Regions from separate parts of the Thermoanaerobacter kivui genome, predicted to be linked through region 1. Evidence: riboswitches for the same ligand, from Rfam matches in the RefSeq annotation. Region 1 holds a riboswitch; the other holds the start of a gene.
The links. Region 1 has a riboswitch for thiamine pyrophosphate ahead of TKV_RS12255 (hydroxyethylthiazole kinase). Riboswitches for the same ligand answer to the same signal wherever they lie in the genome.

Region 1 (7,723 bases):
GAGTTACTGCAAAAATCTCCTTAGATGAAAATCACAATCCTGCTAAAAGCTTGGTGATTTTGGAATACAAAGACGGTAAGCAAACCTATAAAGCTTATGTAAATCCTTAAAAGATTAAAGGGGGAGGAATATTCCTCCCCTAAAAAATGAATTTAATTAGGTTAGAGGTGGTTAATATGATGGAATTTATCCAGCAGTTAATAAATGGAATATCAGTGGGAAGTATTTACGCTTTAATTGCTTTAGGATACACTATGGTTTATGGTATTATAAAACTCATCAATTTTGCCCATGGCGATGTTTACATGCTTGGTGCCTTTGCAGGACTATATGCGACCTTGGTTTTAAAAATGTCTTTTGTTCCAGCGTTAATTTTTTCCATGATTGTGTGTGCTATTTTAGGCATTTTTATCGAAAGATTGGCATATCGTCCTTTAAGAAACTCACCAAAAATTGTAATTTTAATTACTGCAATAGGTGTTTCCCTTCTTTTAGAATATACCACAATGTTTTTCCTGGGTCCGCAACCTCGAGCATTTCCGAAAGTTTTTAAAGAGATTTCGTATTCATTACTTGGCGGAAAGATTACCATATCAAATAGGGAAATTTTAATTATTGCGGTCACGGTTATCTTAATGATTTTACTGCAGTATATAGTTCATAATACGAAAATTGGAAAAGCAATGCGGGCAGTTTCTTATGACATGCAAGCTGCTCGTTTAATGGGAATAAATGTGGATACGACAATATCCATCACCTTTGCTCTTGGTTCAGCTTTAGCTGCGGCAGCAGGAGTGCTGGTAGGAATATATTACAATAAAGTATTTCCTTTAATGGGAATTATGTTCGGTTTAAAAGCCTTTGTTTCAGCGGTTTTAGGAGGAATAGGAAGTATACCTGGAGCAATGACCGGAGGGCTTATTTTAGGGATTACCGAGTCCTTAGTAAGTGGGTACGGTAGTTCTTTATATAGGGATCCCGTAGCTTTTGTGATTTTGATTATTATCTTATTAGTTAAACCTTCTGGCTTATTTGGGAAAAACGTTCGGGAGAAAGTGTAGGTGAAAGGGAATGCTAAAAAATTGGTTTACAAAGGAAAATCTTGCAGTAACATTGTTGTTAATAGCGCTTATGGTAGGAGTTCAGGTTTTGTATTCAGCAGAAATCATTAGTCCTTTTGTGATGTTAAACTTAATTATTATCGCAATTAATATCATTCTTGCAGTAAGTTTAAATTTAGTGGTTGGTTATACGGGACAATTCTCTATTGGTCACGCGGGATTTATGGCATTAGGTGCTTATGCGTCGGCTATTATGACTTTAAATTTTAATGCTCCTTTTATTGTATCCTTGTTAGTTGGAGCAATAGTGGCGGGTATTGGCGGCGTTATAATTGGCATACCTACCTTGCGTTTAAAAGGTGATTACTTGGCTATTGCTACTTTAGGGTTTGCAGAAATAATCCGGGGGGGTAATAACAAATATTAGTTATTTAGGTGGAGCTTACGGCTTAATGGGAATAACCCAGAGGACTAATTGGCTGTGGGCTTTTGGCTGCATGTTGGTTACAGTTTTAGTTATCAAAAATTTTGTTCAATCCAGCCACGGTCGGGCGTGTATTTCGGTTCGAGAAAATGAAATTGCGGCGGAAGCAATGGGAATAAATACTACAAAATATAAAGTTATAGCTTTCACTATGGGTTCATTTTTTGCTGGAATTGGCGGGGCACTCCTTGCTCATTATATTACCTTTATTGAACCAAATGCTTTTAACTTTTTAAAATCCTTTGATATACTTGTGATGGTAGTTTTAGGAGGGCAAGGGAGCCTCACTGGCTCAGTGGTAGCGGCAATTGTACTGACGTTAATTTCTACATTTTTACAGAGTTTAGCAGAACTGCGACTTATAATTTATGCCATAATCTTAATTTTGGTAATGTTATTTAGACCACAGGGCCTTCTTGGAACCCATGAGTTATCCTTTAAGCTTTTGCAGAAAAAGAGAGGTGTAAGTCATGGCAGCCATTCTGCAGACGCATAGCCTGGGGATTAGCTTTGGAGGATTAAAAGCAGTTCAGGATTTAAATCTGACCTTAAATGAAGGAGATTTAGTTGGGTTAATCGGACCAAACGGTGCAGGTAAAACAACGGTTTTTAACCTTTTAACGGGGATTTACCTTCCAACCACAGGTGATATAATTTTTAAAGGCGAAAGCATAGTAGGGTTAAAGCCTTACCAAATTGCTGCTAAAGGAATAACCCGCACTTTCCAAAACATTCGTTTGTTTGGTGAACTTTCGGTTTTAGAAAATGTTTTAATTGCCAGGCACTTACATGTTCCATATAACATGATGCATGCTATATTCCGTCTTGGGAAGTTTTACCGAGGAGAAAAAGAAATGCGGGATGAAGCTTATGAGTTATTAAAAATCATGAACTTAGCTCATAAGGCGGAAGAAAAGGCCAAAAACTTACCTTACGGAGAACAGCGCCGATTAGAAATTGCCCGAGCATTGGCTACTCACCCTTCCTTATTACTTTTAGATGAACCAGCAGCAGGCATGAACCCTCGAGAAACGACAGAGTTAATGGAATTAATTGATTTTATCCGAGGTAAGTTTAATATGACTATTTTGCTTATTGAACACGATATGCATTTAGTAATGAACATTTGCGAGCGGATTTACGTTTTGGACTATGGAGTTAATATTGCTCATGGGACGCCTGAAGAAATTAAAAACAACTCTCGGGTCATTGAAGCGTATTTAGGAGAGGGGGCATAACTATGAGCGGGAAAGAAGTATTAAGAATTGAAGAGTTAAATGTGTTTTACGGGGCCATTCATGCTTTGAAGGGAATATCGCTTACCGTAAACGAAGGTGAAATAGTAACCTTAATTGGGGCAAATGGTGCGGGAAAAAGCACTACTTTAAATACAATTTGCGGATTGGTCAAGCCTAAATCGGGAAGAATAATTTTTGAAGGTAAGGATATTACTGATAAAGCTGCTCATGATATCGTAAAAATGGGTATAAGCCAGGTGCCTGAGGGCCGACGGGTTTTTGCTAACATGTCGGTAATGGAAAACCTAGAACTAGGTGCTTATCTTTTAAAAGATAAAGTGGAATTTAAACGCAGGCTTACTAAGGTTTTTGAGCGGTTTCCGCGGCTTGCTGAAAGAAAGGGACAACTGGCCGGCTCTTTATCTGGCGGAGAACAGCAAATGTTAGCGATGGGGCGGGCATTGATGTCGGCACCTAGACTCATGCTTTTAGATGAGCCTTCAATGGGTTTAGCTCCTCTGTTGGTTAAAGAAATTTTTGCGATTATTAAAGAACTAAACGAACAAGGAACTACTATTCTTTTAGTAGAACAAAATGCACATATGGCTCTTTCTATTGCTCATAAAGGCTATGTATTAGAAACAGGAAATATTGTGTTATCTGGCCCCGTTTGGGAGTTGGCAGAAAACCCGCAGGTAAAGGAAGCTTATCTTGGGGGTTAAAGAGGAGGTTAGTAAGGCAATTTTACTCATCAGATTAAAGGCGAACCTCTACTTTTATACATAAAAAGTTTGGTTCGTCATGATATTATTTTTGTCAAAAAATTTACATTATAATAAAATTTTGAAAGTTTGCTCTGAGAATTGACAGGAGGCATTTAGTATAAGTACTCTATTTTTCTACAGCTTGGTTCCTGAACAATTCAACATTTATTATACATCCTTAAAAATAAAATATAAAAATATAACCTTAGAATGAAACAAAGGCGTTTCATTTATATGAGTATGCCTTTGTTTTATTTTTTAATATTTTATGCTTTTATACTTTAATTAATCATTATTCTATCTCCGTAAGAAAATGGCATTTTAGTTTTTATAAGTCCATCTGGTTGTGGCAAGACTAGAGGATGGAAGACTACATCACTGGAAGATTCGGTTAAAGGAGGTGAAAGGGTGAATCGCACTCATTTTGAAAAAGAATTAGAGAAACTTCATTATGACGTATTAAAAATGGGTAGCCTTGTAGAAGAGGCGATAGCGAACGCCATTGTTTCTTTAGTGAACCATGATACAGAATTGGCTCAAAAAGTTATAGATGACGATGACAGAATAGACAAAATGGAAGTAGAAATTGACAATAAATGTGCAAAGATCATTGTAACCCAGCAGCCAATTGCAAGGGATTTGAGAATAGTTTTGACAGGGCTTAAAATTGTTACAGACTTAGAAAGAATGGCAGACTATGCAGTAGATATAGCAAAAACTACTTTGAGGATTGCTCATCAAAAATATATAAAACCATTGATATATATTCCTAGAATGGCTGAAACCGTAAGAGAAATGGTAAAAATGTCATTGGATTCTTATGTCCGACAGGATTTAGACCTTGCAAGGACGATTGGTGAAAAAGATGATATAGTAGATGCCCTTTACAAACAAGTATTTACAGAACCATTAACTTATATGATGGAAGACCCAAGAAACATCGACCAGGCGAGTCAGTTTTTGTTTGTAGCTCGTTATCTTGAGAGAATTGCTGATCATGCTACTAATATATGTGAATGGGTAATTTACTTAGATACGGGAGAGCATATAGATTTAAATTAAAAATATTAGGTTGTTGAACAATTTTAAGCAAAGCCGCAGCCTATAACGAAAGTTTATGTGGAGTAAGGCGTCATTACTGCTGTTTATTTGGTGTATTTTGGTTTTCATTTTTATACATTTTTTAATTTTAATAACTTCAATAGGAATTCCTCTTGTAGATAAAAATCAAATAACTTCTATTCTATAAATAATATAGTTTTCGATAAAATTTTAAAAAAGTGTTGATATGGAGTGTATTAAAACAATTGGTAGCTACTTTACCGACAAAAGTCGTATGGGAAGTTATCCATGTGCCAGTTTGTATAATCATGACTACTGTCTATCCAATTAATCTTCTTCCAATTCATAGGCCATAACTGGCAATCTTCCTATAGCCAATGTTATATTAGCACAATCGTTGACAGTAACTACATTGGTGATATGGTGAACTAAAGGTGAGGTGAGCATTTTTACACAATGTCAAGAAGAAACATGCTTCCCTACGCAGGCATTACCCTGACAGGTTCAAAGGGTCGGGAACGAATTCCCTCTCAGCCACTTCTTGGCTCCCATAGCACTCGTCTTATTTGGTTTTGTCCAATATGCTTAAAGTAATTATACCACAAACCTAAAAGAATTCAATAATTATTTTGAAAATGGTATCAATATTCAATGAGTTAAGTCTATATAGTGTAATTTCATCCATGAAGTGATAGAAATTTTTGAGAAGTTATTAAAAGAAGGTATGGACATTACAGAGCTTGTATCAATAATCAAGGAAATAACGGATAAATTGGGGAGGGAAGCAATAATAGGATATGAAAGAACATATTACAAATCCAAAAGAGATGGTAGGTACACATATTTGGTAGATGACGCATTAGGGATAGAAAGGCATGAGAGGATAGAGAAGGGAGTAAAAATAAGGCTAGTAGAAAAATCGATATAAGAATCATACGAGAAAAGCAGTAAAGAAGCATGTCCAGAGGAATTAAGTAAACAGACGGTATTAAACGCAATAAAAGAAATAGGGGAAGTAGAAGTAAAGAAAGAAGAAAAAGTGAAGAAGGAAGTAAGGGTGTTATACATAGAAGCGGACGAAGACTATGTATCCTTACAAGATGGGAGTAAAGAGATGCCACGACTTGTATACATACATGAAGGGAAAGAAACAAAGAATGGGAGGAATGAACTAAAGAATGTTTATTACAAAGCATACGTAGGGGGAAAACCCGAAGACATATGGATAGATGTAGCAAATTATATAAATGACAATTACAAAGAAGAGAAGATAAAGAAGGTATACATAGCGGGGGATGGGGCAAAATGGATAAAAGAAGGATTAGAGTGGATACCAAAATCCAGATTTGTACTAGATAGGTATCATTTAAAAGCAACATCGAGGGAACCAAGATATAGAGATAGAATATAGAGGGCAGTAAACGAAGGGGATGAAAAAGCATTAAAAGAGGCATTTAATGAACTAGCGAAATTAGCAGAAACGGAGCAAGAGAAGAAGAAAGCAGGAATCCATTAGGATGGAGTAGAGAAGGGCTAAAGTTAATGGCAAAATTAAGGGTATTTAGCAAGAATGGAGGCAACTTAAGAGAAATAGAGCGGCGTAATAAAAGAAAAAATACCAATGGAGGTTACAAATTAACGAAGAAGCAGATGAAAGAGGTAGTGAAGAGAGCTAAAACGTATATAAATGAAAAGATAAATAATATTACGGTTTTAAATATAGGTAAAGTAACACCAATATACAGAATTTTAAAAGCAATAAAATATGAAAGTGTGATATAGAAAACATAATGGATGGGAACCTTGATTTAATGAGATTTCAGGGGTTGTCTTTAAAAAATGTCCTACAGTATCTTGACATCATTCACAATGGCACTCTTGACATGTCAATAAATCTCTGATAAAATACCTTTGTGCAGATTTTTACTCAGTGACCCTATGGTTCGAGTTCCTAATGGCGCACTATTTTAATATGCGGGCATGGCGGAACTGGCAGACGCGCCAGACTTAGGATCTGGTGTCTTTCGACGTGGGGGTTCAAGTCCCTTTGCCCGCACCAAGGTATAATAAGGATTGAAAAATAATGCAATACGCATTATTTTTTTAATAAATGAAAAAAGTAAGTTTCAAAGGAAAAGTGATAAAATTACAATAACTTGAGTTTGATTCACCGTTTTTTTATGTTATAATATTATAAGTTTAGAAGACTTTATTCGAAAGAATAAGAAATAGGAGGATTTACTTAATGGGTGTGAGTCTTAAAAAATTAGAGAAAAGTGTTGCAACGATTGAACTTACCATACCAAGTGAAAAGTTCGAAGAAGGTTTAAATTTTGCCTTTAAAAAGAACGCTTCAAAGTTCAATGTGCCGGGTTTTAGAAGAGGGAAAGCACCGAGAATTATTGTGGAAAGGTATTACGGTGAAGGAGTGCTATATGAGGACGCTGTAGAATATGTTTTTGATGGGGCATATAAAGAAGCTCTTAAAGTGTTTAATTTAGAGCCAATAGATTATCCAGACATTAATATTTTACAAATTGGAAAAGGTAAAGACTTAATTTTAGAAGCTACAGTACCTGTTATGCCAGAAGTGGAACTGGGAGACTACAAAGGTATAGAAATTGAAAAAATAGAGTATAATGTGTACGATGGCGATGTAGAATACGAGTTAGAAAAGTTAAGGCAGCAAAATGCAAGGATTGTCCCTATCGAAGGAAGAGCTGCCCAAGAAGGAGATATAGCTGTAATAGATTTTGAAGGTTTTATCGATGACAAGCCTTTTGAAAGTGGCAAAGCTGAAAATTATGAATTAGAATTAGGAAGCGGTACTTTTGTGCCTGGTTTTGAAGAACAAATTGTAGGCCACAATATAAATGACACTTTTGATGTGAATGTTACTTTCCCCGAAAATTACAGGGTAGAGGAATTAAGAGGCAAATCTGCTGTTTTTAAAGTCACTCTCAAGGCTTTAAATAAGAAAGAACTGCCTGAATTAGACGATGAATTTGCAAAAGATGTAAGCGAATTTGAAACCTTAGAAGAATTAAAAGCTGATATAAGAAAAAAAATAGAAGAAAAAAATAGATTAGAAGCTGAAAATGAAATGAAAGAAAA
Region 2 (7,723 bases), 1.2 Mb from region 1:
AGTTCTGGAAACTTTCCATTGTTCCAATTAAATTTTCCAGAATCTACTATAACTCCACCTATAGAAGTCCCATGTCCACCTATAAATTTAGTCGCCGAATGTACCACTATATCAGCCCCAAACTCGATAGGCCGTGCAAGGTAAGGAGTTGCAAAAGTATTATCTACAATGAGAGGAATTCCTGCAGTGTGTGCAATTTCTGCTATTTTTTCAATGTCAGCAACATCAATCTTGGGATTGCCAATAGTTTCAACGTATAAAGCCTTTGTTTTATCTGTTATTTGCCTCCTAAAATTTTCAGGGTCACTGGGGTCCACAAATTTAAAATTTATTCCAAACTTCTTTAAAGTAGTTGCAAAAAGGTTGTAAGTACCCCCATAAAGATTAGTAGAAGAGACCACTTCGTCTCCCATCCCTGCTATATTAGTAACAGCTAATGTTATAGCAGCTTGCCCTGAAGATACAGCAAGAGCACCTACCCCACCTTCTAAAGCTGCCATTCTCTTTTCAAAAGCGTTAATAGTGGGATTCATCATTCGGGTATAAATATATCCTTCTTCTTTTAAGGCAAACAAATCTGCCGCGTGCTTTGTACTTTTAAAAGCAAAAGATGAAGTTTGATATATAGGAAGCGCTACAGCTCCTGTGGTCGGGTCTGGCTCCCAACCTTCATGAATTGCCAAAGTAGAAAAACCATATTTTTTAGGCATATTTCTATCTCCTTTCCTAGTTCAAATTACCTCTACCAAATCTTCAAACTCTTTTAATTGTCCCTCATCTATATCTTCCTGTAGCACTTTATAAATTGCTTTTATTTCTGCAATTTTTTCATCCTTTATTTTTTTTACAAATGCATTAATATTTGCTTTTACTCTAATTACAGCTACAAAAATATCATTTTCATATGAAGACTCCAAAATTAAAGCTCCTTCTCTCTTAAAGAAATTTAAAATTTCTTGTAGATTCAAAATATCTCCTTTGTGCATTTTAAATCTTATATAAAATGTATCTGTGAAGCTGCCTTCAGAAACTGGAAGAAACTTTGCTACATTATTACCTTTAATGTTGTAATTTAATAGTACATCAAGTAAATCTGCTACAACAGCATCCCCAGTAGGAAGTTCTCCTGCTCCTCTTCCTACAAAGACGTATTCTCCAAAACTATCTCCTTTCAATATAATTGCATTATTTACATCGCTTACTTTTGATAAAATATTGCTTTCTTCCACTACTACCGGTTCTACTCCTGCAAAAATGTTATCTTTGACTTTTTTCCCCCACGCAAGTAATTTTATTTTATACCCCCATTTGGCGATATAGTTTATGTCTTCTTTTGTAATCCCATCAATTCCACTTCTCGTTATAGAATTTACTGGCACATTTACATTGAATACTTTGCGCATGAGAATAATCAGTTTATACAGTGAATCAAAACCCTTTACATCATAATCGGGATTTAATTCCGCATACCCTAATTCTTGGGCTTCAATAAGCGCTTCTTCATAGCTTTTCCCCTTGGTGGACATTTGCGTAAGAATATAGTTAGTCGTGCCATTTATTATTCCACCTACAAAATCAATTTCATCCGTTATTTTTAATCTATCGATTTGATGAAGTATAGGTATAGCTCCTCCAACGCTTGCCTCGCATTTTAAAAATACTCCATTTTTTTCCGCTATTTCATTTAAATCCTCTCCATGTTTGGCTATTAACTCTTTATTTGCAGTTATAACATGTTTACCTTCAGACAAAGCTTCCTTCACATATTCATAAGCTGGATGAACGCCTCCAATTGCTTCAATGACTATTTTTATCTCTTTATCTTTTAAAATTTCTTCAGCATTCTGTGTAAGAAGTCCTTGCACATTTACTTTTCTTGGTTTGTTGAGATTTTTAATAAGTATCCCTTTTATTTCAGGATAAAACCCAGTGCTCTCTTTTATATGACCTCCTCTTGAAGTTATCAATCTATATACTCCTGTTCCTACTGTTCCAAGTCCCAATAACCCGATTTTTACTGTCATGTTACACCTCCCGATAAATTTTTAGGCCCTCTTCAAAATGAGAAGAGGGCCTAATAATCCGCCACTCCTCTCATCTCTCAGGTTAGATAACCTAACCTGCAGGATTTGGCACCAGACGCATATAAATGCCGGTTGCCGGGTTTCATCGGGCCAGTCCCTCCACCACTCTTGATAAGAGGTTTGTGTGTAATATATTCAATTTTGCACGTTGTAATTTATGTTATCACTTTGAAACTATAAAGTCAAGAATTTTTTTTACTCTTTCTTAAATTTTTTCAAATTTTAATATACACCGATTTTTTTTAGTGGTATAATAGTATTGCAATATTTATACCCTATCGATTATAAAAATTTAATATTTGCCACATGGGGTGCCGGCGTAACCGGCTGAGAAAAAGGTGTTGCCTTTTAACCCATCGAACCTGTTAGGTTAGTACCTGCGTAGGGATGTGGTCATCTGCCATGGCTATAATCCCCATGGTTTATTTATTTTTAAGGAGGTTTTGTTATGACACAATTGGAATATGCCCTTTCAGGCATTGTCACAAAAGAGATGAAAATAGTCGCAGAGTATGAAGGAGTGGACGAAGAATTTATTTTAGAAGGAGTTAAAAAAGGAGAAATAGTAATACCATCAAACATCAACCACAAAAACCTCATTCCCAAAGGCATAGGAAGGGGTTTATCGACAAAAGTAAATGCCAACATAGGAACCTCTGATGCATATCCCGAAATTGACAAAGAAATTGAAAAATTAAATGTTGCTGTAAAAGCTGGAGCAGATGCGGTAATGGATTTAAGCACAGGCGGCGACATTAATCAATCTCGTAGAAAAATACTTGAAAATTCCCCTGTACCTGTAGGTACTGTTCCCATGTATCAAGCAGCTGTTGAATCCATGTACAAATACGGCAGCATCGTTGCCATGCCTGAAGAATTTATTTTTGAAGTCATAGAACAACAGGCGGAAGATGGTGTAGACTTTATAACAGTCCACTGTGGTCTAACATTTGAATCATTGAAAAAGCTTAAAGACAACGGCCGAGTGATGGATGTAGTAAGTCGCGGCGGCTCCTTTACAATCGGCTGGATGCTCTACAATGACAAAGAAAATCCCTTGTATGAGCATTTTGACAGACTTCTTGATATTGCCAAAAAATATGACATAACTTTAAGTTTAGGAGATGGACTGCGTCCCGGTTGTCTCGAAGATGCTACAGATAGCGCACAAATACAAGAGCTCATCATCCTTGGTGAACTTGTCAAAAGGGCTCGCGAAACAGGAGTCCAAGTAATGGTAGAGGGACCTGGGCATGTGCCAATTGACCAAATTGAAGCAAATGTAAAACTTCAAAAACAGCTTTGTCACAACGCCCCTTTTTACGTACTCGGTCCTATTGTAACCGATATCGCCCCCGGTTACGACCACATAACCGCGGCAATTGGCGGTGCAGTTGCAGCAGCTGCCGGTGCAGATTTCCTTTGCTATGTCACACCTGCAGAACATCTCGGACTTCCCGATATGGAAGATGTCAAAGAAGGAGTTATTGCAGCAAAAATTGCTGCCCATGCTGCAGATATCGCAAAAGGTGTAAAAGGCGCTAAAGAAAAAGATTTGACTATGGCTAAAGCAAGAAAAGCTTTAGACTGGGATGAGCAAATAAAGCTTTCTATAGACCCTGATAAAGCTTTTAAATATCGCATCAATAAAAACGTATCTACAGCCAAAACTTGCAGCATGTGTGGAAAATTCTGCGCCATGAAAATTGTCAGCGAATACCTTGGAACCCCACCTATGACTTGTTAGTATAACTGACATACTTACATTGTTACGACTGTATTTGTAATAATGGGTATCGGGTGGTCTGTAAGTAGATTTCTCCTTCTTAACGTTGTCTTCAGCATTAGCTTTTTTAGGTTTAATAAAAGGCACAGTTTCGTAAATTACCCCCTTGTATTCGCCCCGAACTCCTGTTAAACTATCATAATAGTTTACAAGATAACATTATCACAAAATAAACACATGAGTGTTTTTTGAAATTTCTTGAATTTAAATTTTTAACCGTGTAATTTTTTCAATCAAAAAAGGAATTGTTCGGAAAGTCACATAAGAAATCACAAATAAATGCAATTATAACAATATCTATTAAAATACAAAACTCCAAAAGATAAAAATTATCTTTTGGAGTTCCACAATTTTATTCATTTATAACTATAATCTCATCTCCGGGTTTTATGAACCCACTTTTTAACACCCTCGCAAATATCCCTTCCATCGGCAGTATACAATCACCCGTAATTTTCCTGATCTCACAAGCTTCGTGACATTTTTTCCCTATTTGAGAGATTTCAAGAATAACCTCTTCTCCTATTTTAAGTTTTGTCCCTACCGGCAAAGTGTGAAGTTCAATTCCTTCCGTTGTTATATTTTCTGCAAATTTTCCTGCAGCCAAATCCCAAATGCCTTTTGCTTTCATCTTTTCTATACTCTCCTCTGCAAGAAGACTGACCTGCCTGTGTCCCCTTCCAGCATGAGCATCTCCTTCAAGCCCGTGGTTTTCTCTAAAATATCCCTTTTCTATAGGCTTTTTTACAGTTCCTTTCTTTTTGCTAATATTAACTGACACCACCTTTGCCATTATTAAACCTCCCTTTCATAAAGGCCTGATTTTCCACCACTTTTTTTCACAAGCATTATTTCGCTTATAACCATGTCTCTATCTATTGCTTTACACATATCATAAATCGTAAGAGCTGCAACCGTAACTGCAGTCAATGCCTCCATCTCAACCCCTGTTTGTCCAACAGTTTTAACTACTGCTTTAATGTCAATCTTTGAATTCTCAAAATCCAAATTAAAACTAATATCACATCCGGTTATCATGATAGGATGACACATCGGAATCATATGAGATGTATTTTTCGCAGCCATAATACCTGCAACCTGTGCAACAGCTAGGACATCTCCTTTTTTAATAGTTCCTTCATGTATTCTTCTTAAAGTTTCATTTTTCATATAAATACTTCCTATTGCAACAGCTTCTCTTTTTGTCTCAGCTTTCTCGCTAACATCGACCATTCTTGCTCTACCTTCTTCATTAATGTGTGTTAAATTCATATACTATCCCCCTATTTGAAACATCATTTTTTGATTCTGGCTTATTTCCTTTTCAAGATTATGCCCTGCCGGCTTACTTAAGATTGCATGTTCCAGCATTGCTCTTATCTTGTCTTCATCATTTAAAAAACTTTTAATATCTACTTCATATTTTGAATGCAGACAAGGTTTTATAGTTCCAGCTGCAGTAAGTCTAATCCTATTACAACTTGAACAAAATTTACATGACAAAGGTGCAATAAAACCAACCGTTCCCTTTGCTCCTTTTCTTTTAAAAACCCTTGCAGTGTTACCCGGTTCTGTTTCAACCGGAGTCAGTCCGGGAATGCTACTTATTAAATCATCCGACGATATATAGTTATCTTTGAATTTTGCTCCTTCACCTATCGGCATTATTTCAATAAATCTGATATGAAGCGGGTTTTCATCGGCAAGTTTTACAAAATCAAAAATTTCATCGTCATTTATACCTTTTATTACAACCGTATTAATTTTTACAGGTTCAAGTCCAATAGATAAACTTTTGTCAATAGCCCTAAATACATCATCAATATTCCCAAGCCTTGTAATCATACGGTATCGATCTTTTTTAAGACTATCAAGGCTTATGTTAACTCTTTTAAGTCCTGCTTCTTTTAAAGTATCTGCCATTTCATAAAGTTTTGTTCCATTAGTTGTAAGTGCAATGTCTTCAATGCCTTTTATTTTTGATGTTTCATAAATTATGTTCTCAATTCCCTTCCTTACAAGTGGCTCGCCTCCTGTAAACCTTACCTTTTTAATGCCAAGTTCTGCTGAAATCCTAATTATTTTTAAAATTTCTTCGTTCCTTAGAATCTCATTATGATCTTTTTTGGGTATTCCCTCCTCCGGCATACAATAAATGCACCTTAAGTTACATCTATCCGTAACAGAAACTCTTAAATAATCAACATTTCTTCCTAACCTATCTCTCATAAAAACTCTCCTTTACTCGATAATGATAATTTCTCCTAAATTGCTATAGTCATACCCTCCAAGCTTATCAAGCTCATTTTTAAATTCTTCTGAATTTATAACCTCCAAAAACTGCTTTACCCCTTCAAGTTCTAAGTACTCAACGGGAATTGCAATGTCATACTCTTCATTTGCTATCGGAATAAAATCAAGGTCCATAATCTTAGCAGCAGAAAATACCCCAAGTCCAGCATCTGCATTTCCTTTAGCTATTTGTGCTGCAACCGAAATATGAGTATATTCTTCCCTATCATAACCTATGATGTCTTTGGGATTTATACCCAATCTTTTTAATTCATAATCAAGCAAAATCCTTGTACCAGATCCCTTTTGCCTGTTCACAAACCTTGCACCTTTTTTTACAATATCCTCCAAAGAATTAATCTCTAGTAGATTACCTTTTTTAACCATAAGCCCCTGAATTCTTTTTACAAATTTTATAAGGGCAATTTTTCTGTTTGGAATATATCTTTTCACATAAGATTTATTATACTCACCCGTTTCCACATCAAGAAGGTGAATTGTTGCAAAATGTGTTTCCCTATCCTTCAATGAGAGTATTCCCCCAATGCTTCCGACATGGGCTGAAGATAGCGTGAATTTTCCTCTTTTGGCAAGAAGATCTGCTGCAATATCAAGTATCAAATCGTGGCTTCCTATACAAAGAATTGTATTTTTAATCTCGTCTTCGCTTTTTAATATGTTTACATTAACCCTTGTCCCTTTTTCATAACCCTCAAGCTCCTCAGGTATTTCCAAAACCCCATCAGCCCTTACAAGGCTCATTGTAGTACCTGCTCCCCGTTCAATTGGCGCTGCGATGTATTTACCGTCTATAAAACCAAGTTTTACTCTTACAAACTCAAGATATTTTGAAGATGACATAATTCTTTTTGAAAGAGTTGCTTCTATATATCTCTTATCCTTTATATCATATCCTTGAACAAAGTTGATAAGCTTCTTAACTATGTTTTCCATTATAAAATAAGCTGAAACAGGAAAACCTGGTATTCCAACAATAGGCTTATTGTTTACCTTTCCTAGTATAACTGGCTTTCCAGGTTTTATAGCAATTCCATGAATATAGACTTCACCTAAGGTTTCAATAACCTTTTTAGAATAATCCTCACGTCCTGCAGATGAACCAGCATTTAATAGGATAATGTCGTATTCCTTTGAAGCTTTATCAACAGCAGCTTTCAATTTCTCAAAATCATCTCTTACAATATCAAATCTTGTTGGAATTCCACCGTATTCTTCAACCTGCGCGGCAAAAACTCTCGAGTTAAATTCTATTATATCTCCAACTTTAAGTTCTTCCCCTGGTTCTACTAGCTCTGTTCCTGTTGGAATGATTGCAACTTTAGGCTTTTTATAAACTTCAACTTCAAATACTCCTCCTGCAATCAAAGCACCAATATCAACAGGTCTTATTCTATGGCTTTGAGGAAGTATAAGTTGTCCTTCTACTATATCCTCACCAATTTGTCGTATATTTTGCCATGGAATAGCAGGCTTTATTATCTCAACCTCATCTTGAGATACCCAAATTAAATCTTCAACCATAATTACGCAATCATATTCA

Region 2: it holds a riboswitch for thiamine pyrophosphate, as region 1 does, so the genes downstream of both, thiC (phosphomethylpyrimidine synthase ThiC) here and TKV_RS12255 (hydroxyethylthiazole kinase) in region 1, are expected to answer to the same signal.

Annotation. Positions count from the first base shown of each region.
Region 1 is NZ_CP009170.1:611,219-618,941, forward strand. It holds gene TKV_RS03030 (ABC transporter substrate-binding protein) at 1-110, shown strand, start outside; gene TKV_RS03035 (branched-chain amino acid ABC transporter permease) at 177-1,061, shown strand; partial or broken gene TKV_RS14080 (branched-chain amino acid ABC transporter permease) at 1,072-2,041, shown strand; gene TKV_RS03045 (ABC transporter ATP-binding protein) at 2,016-2,783, shown strand; gene TKV_RS03050 (ABC transporter ATP-binding protein) at 2,786-3,505, shown strand; gene phoU (phosphate signaling complex protein PhoU) at 3,956-4,609, shown strand; partial or broken gene TKV_RS12255 (hydroxyethylthiazole kinase) at 4,943-5,056, opposite strand; TPP riboswitch at 5,069-5,171, opposite strand; partial or broken gene TKV_RS12260 (ISLre2 family transposase) at 5,289-6,391, shown strand; tRNA gene TKV_RS03070 (tRNA-Leu) at 6,584-6,668, shown strand; gene tig (trigger factor) at 6,855-7,723, shown strand, end outside.
Region 2 is NZ_CP009170.1:1,798,408-1,806,130, forward strand. It holds gene TKV_RS09045 (homocysteine synthase) at 1-710, opposite strand, end outside; gene TKV_RS09050 (homoserine dehydrogenase) at 732-2,024, opposite strand; SAM riboswitch class I at 2,092-2,202, opposite strand; TPP riboswitch at 2,382-2,489, shown strand; gene thiC (phosphomethylpyrimidine synthase ThiC) at 2,533-3,831, shown strand; gene TKV_RS09060 (MOSC domain-containing protein) at 4,223-4,663, opposite strand; gene moaC (cyclic pyranopterin monophosphate synthase MoaC) at 4,666-5,142, opposite strand; gene moaA (GTP 3',8-cyclase MoaA) at 5,146-6,099, opposite strand; gene TKV_RS09075 (molybdopterin biosynthesis protein) at 6,112-7,723, opposite strand, start outside.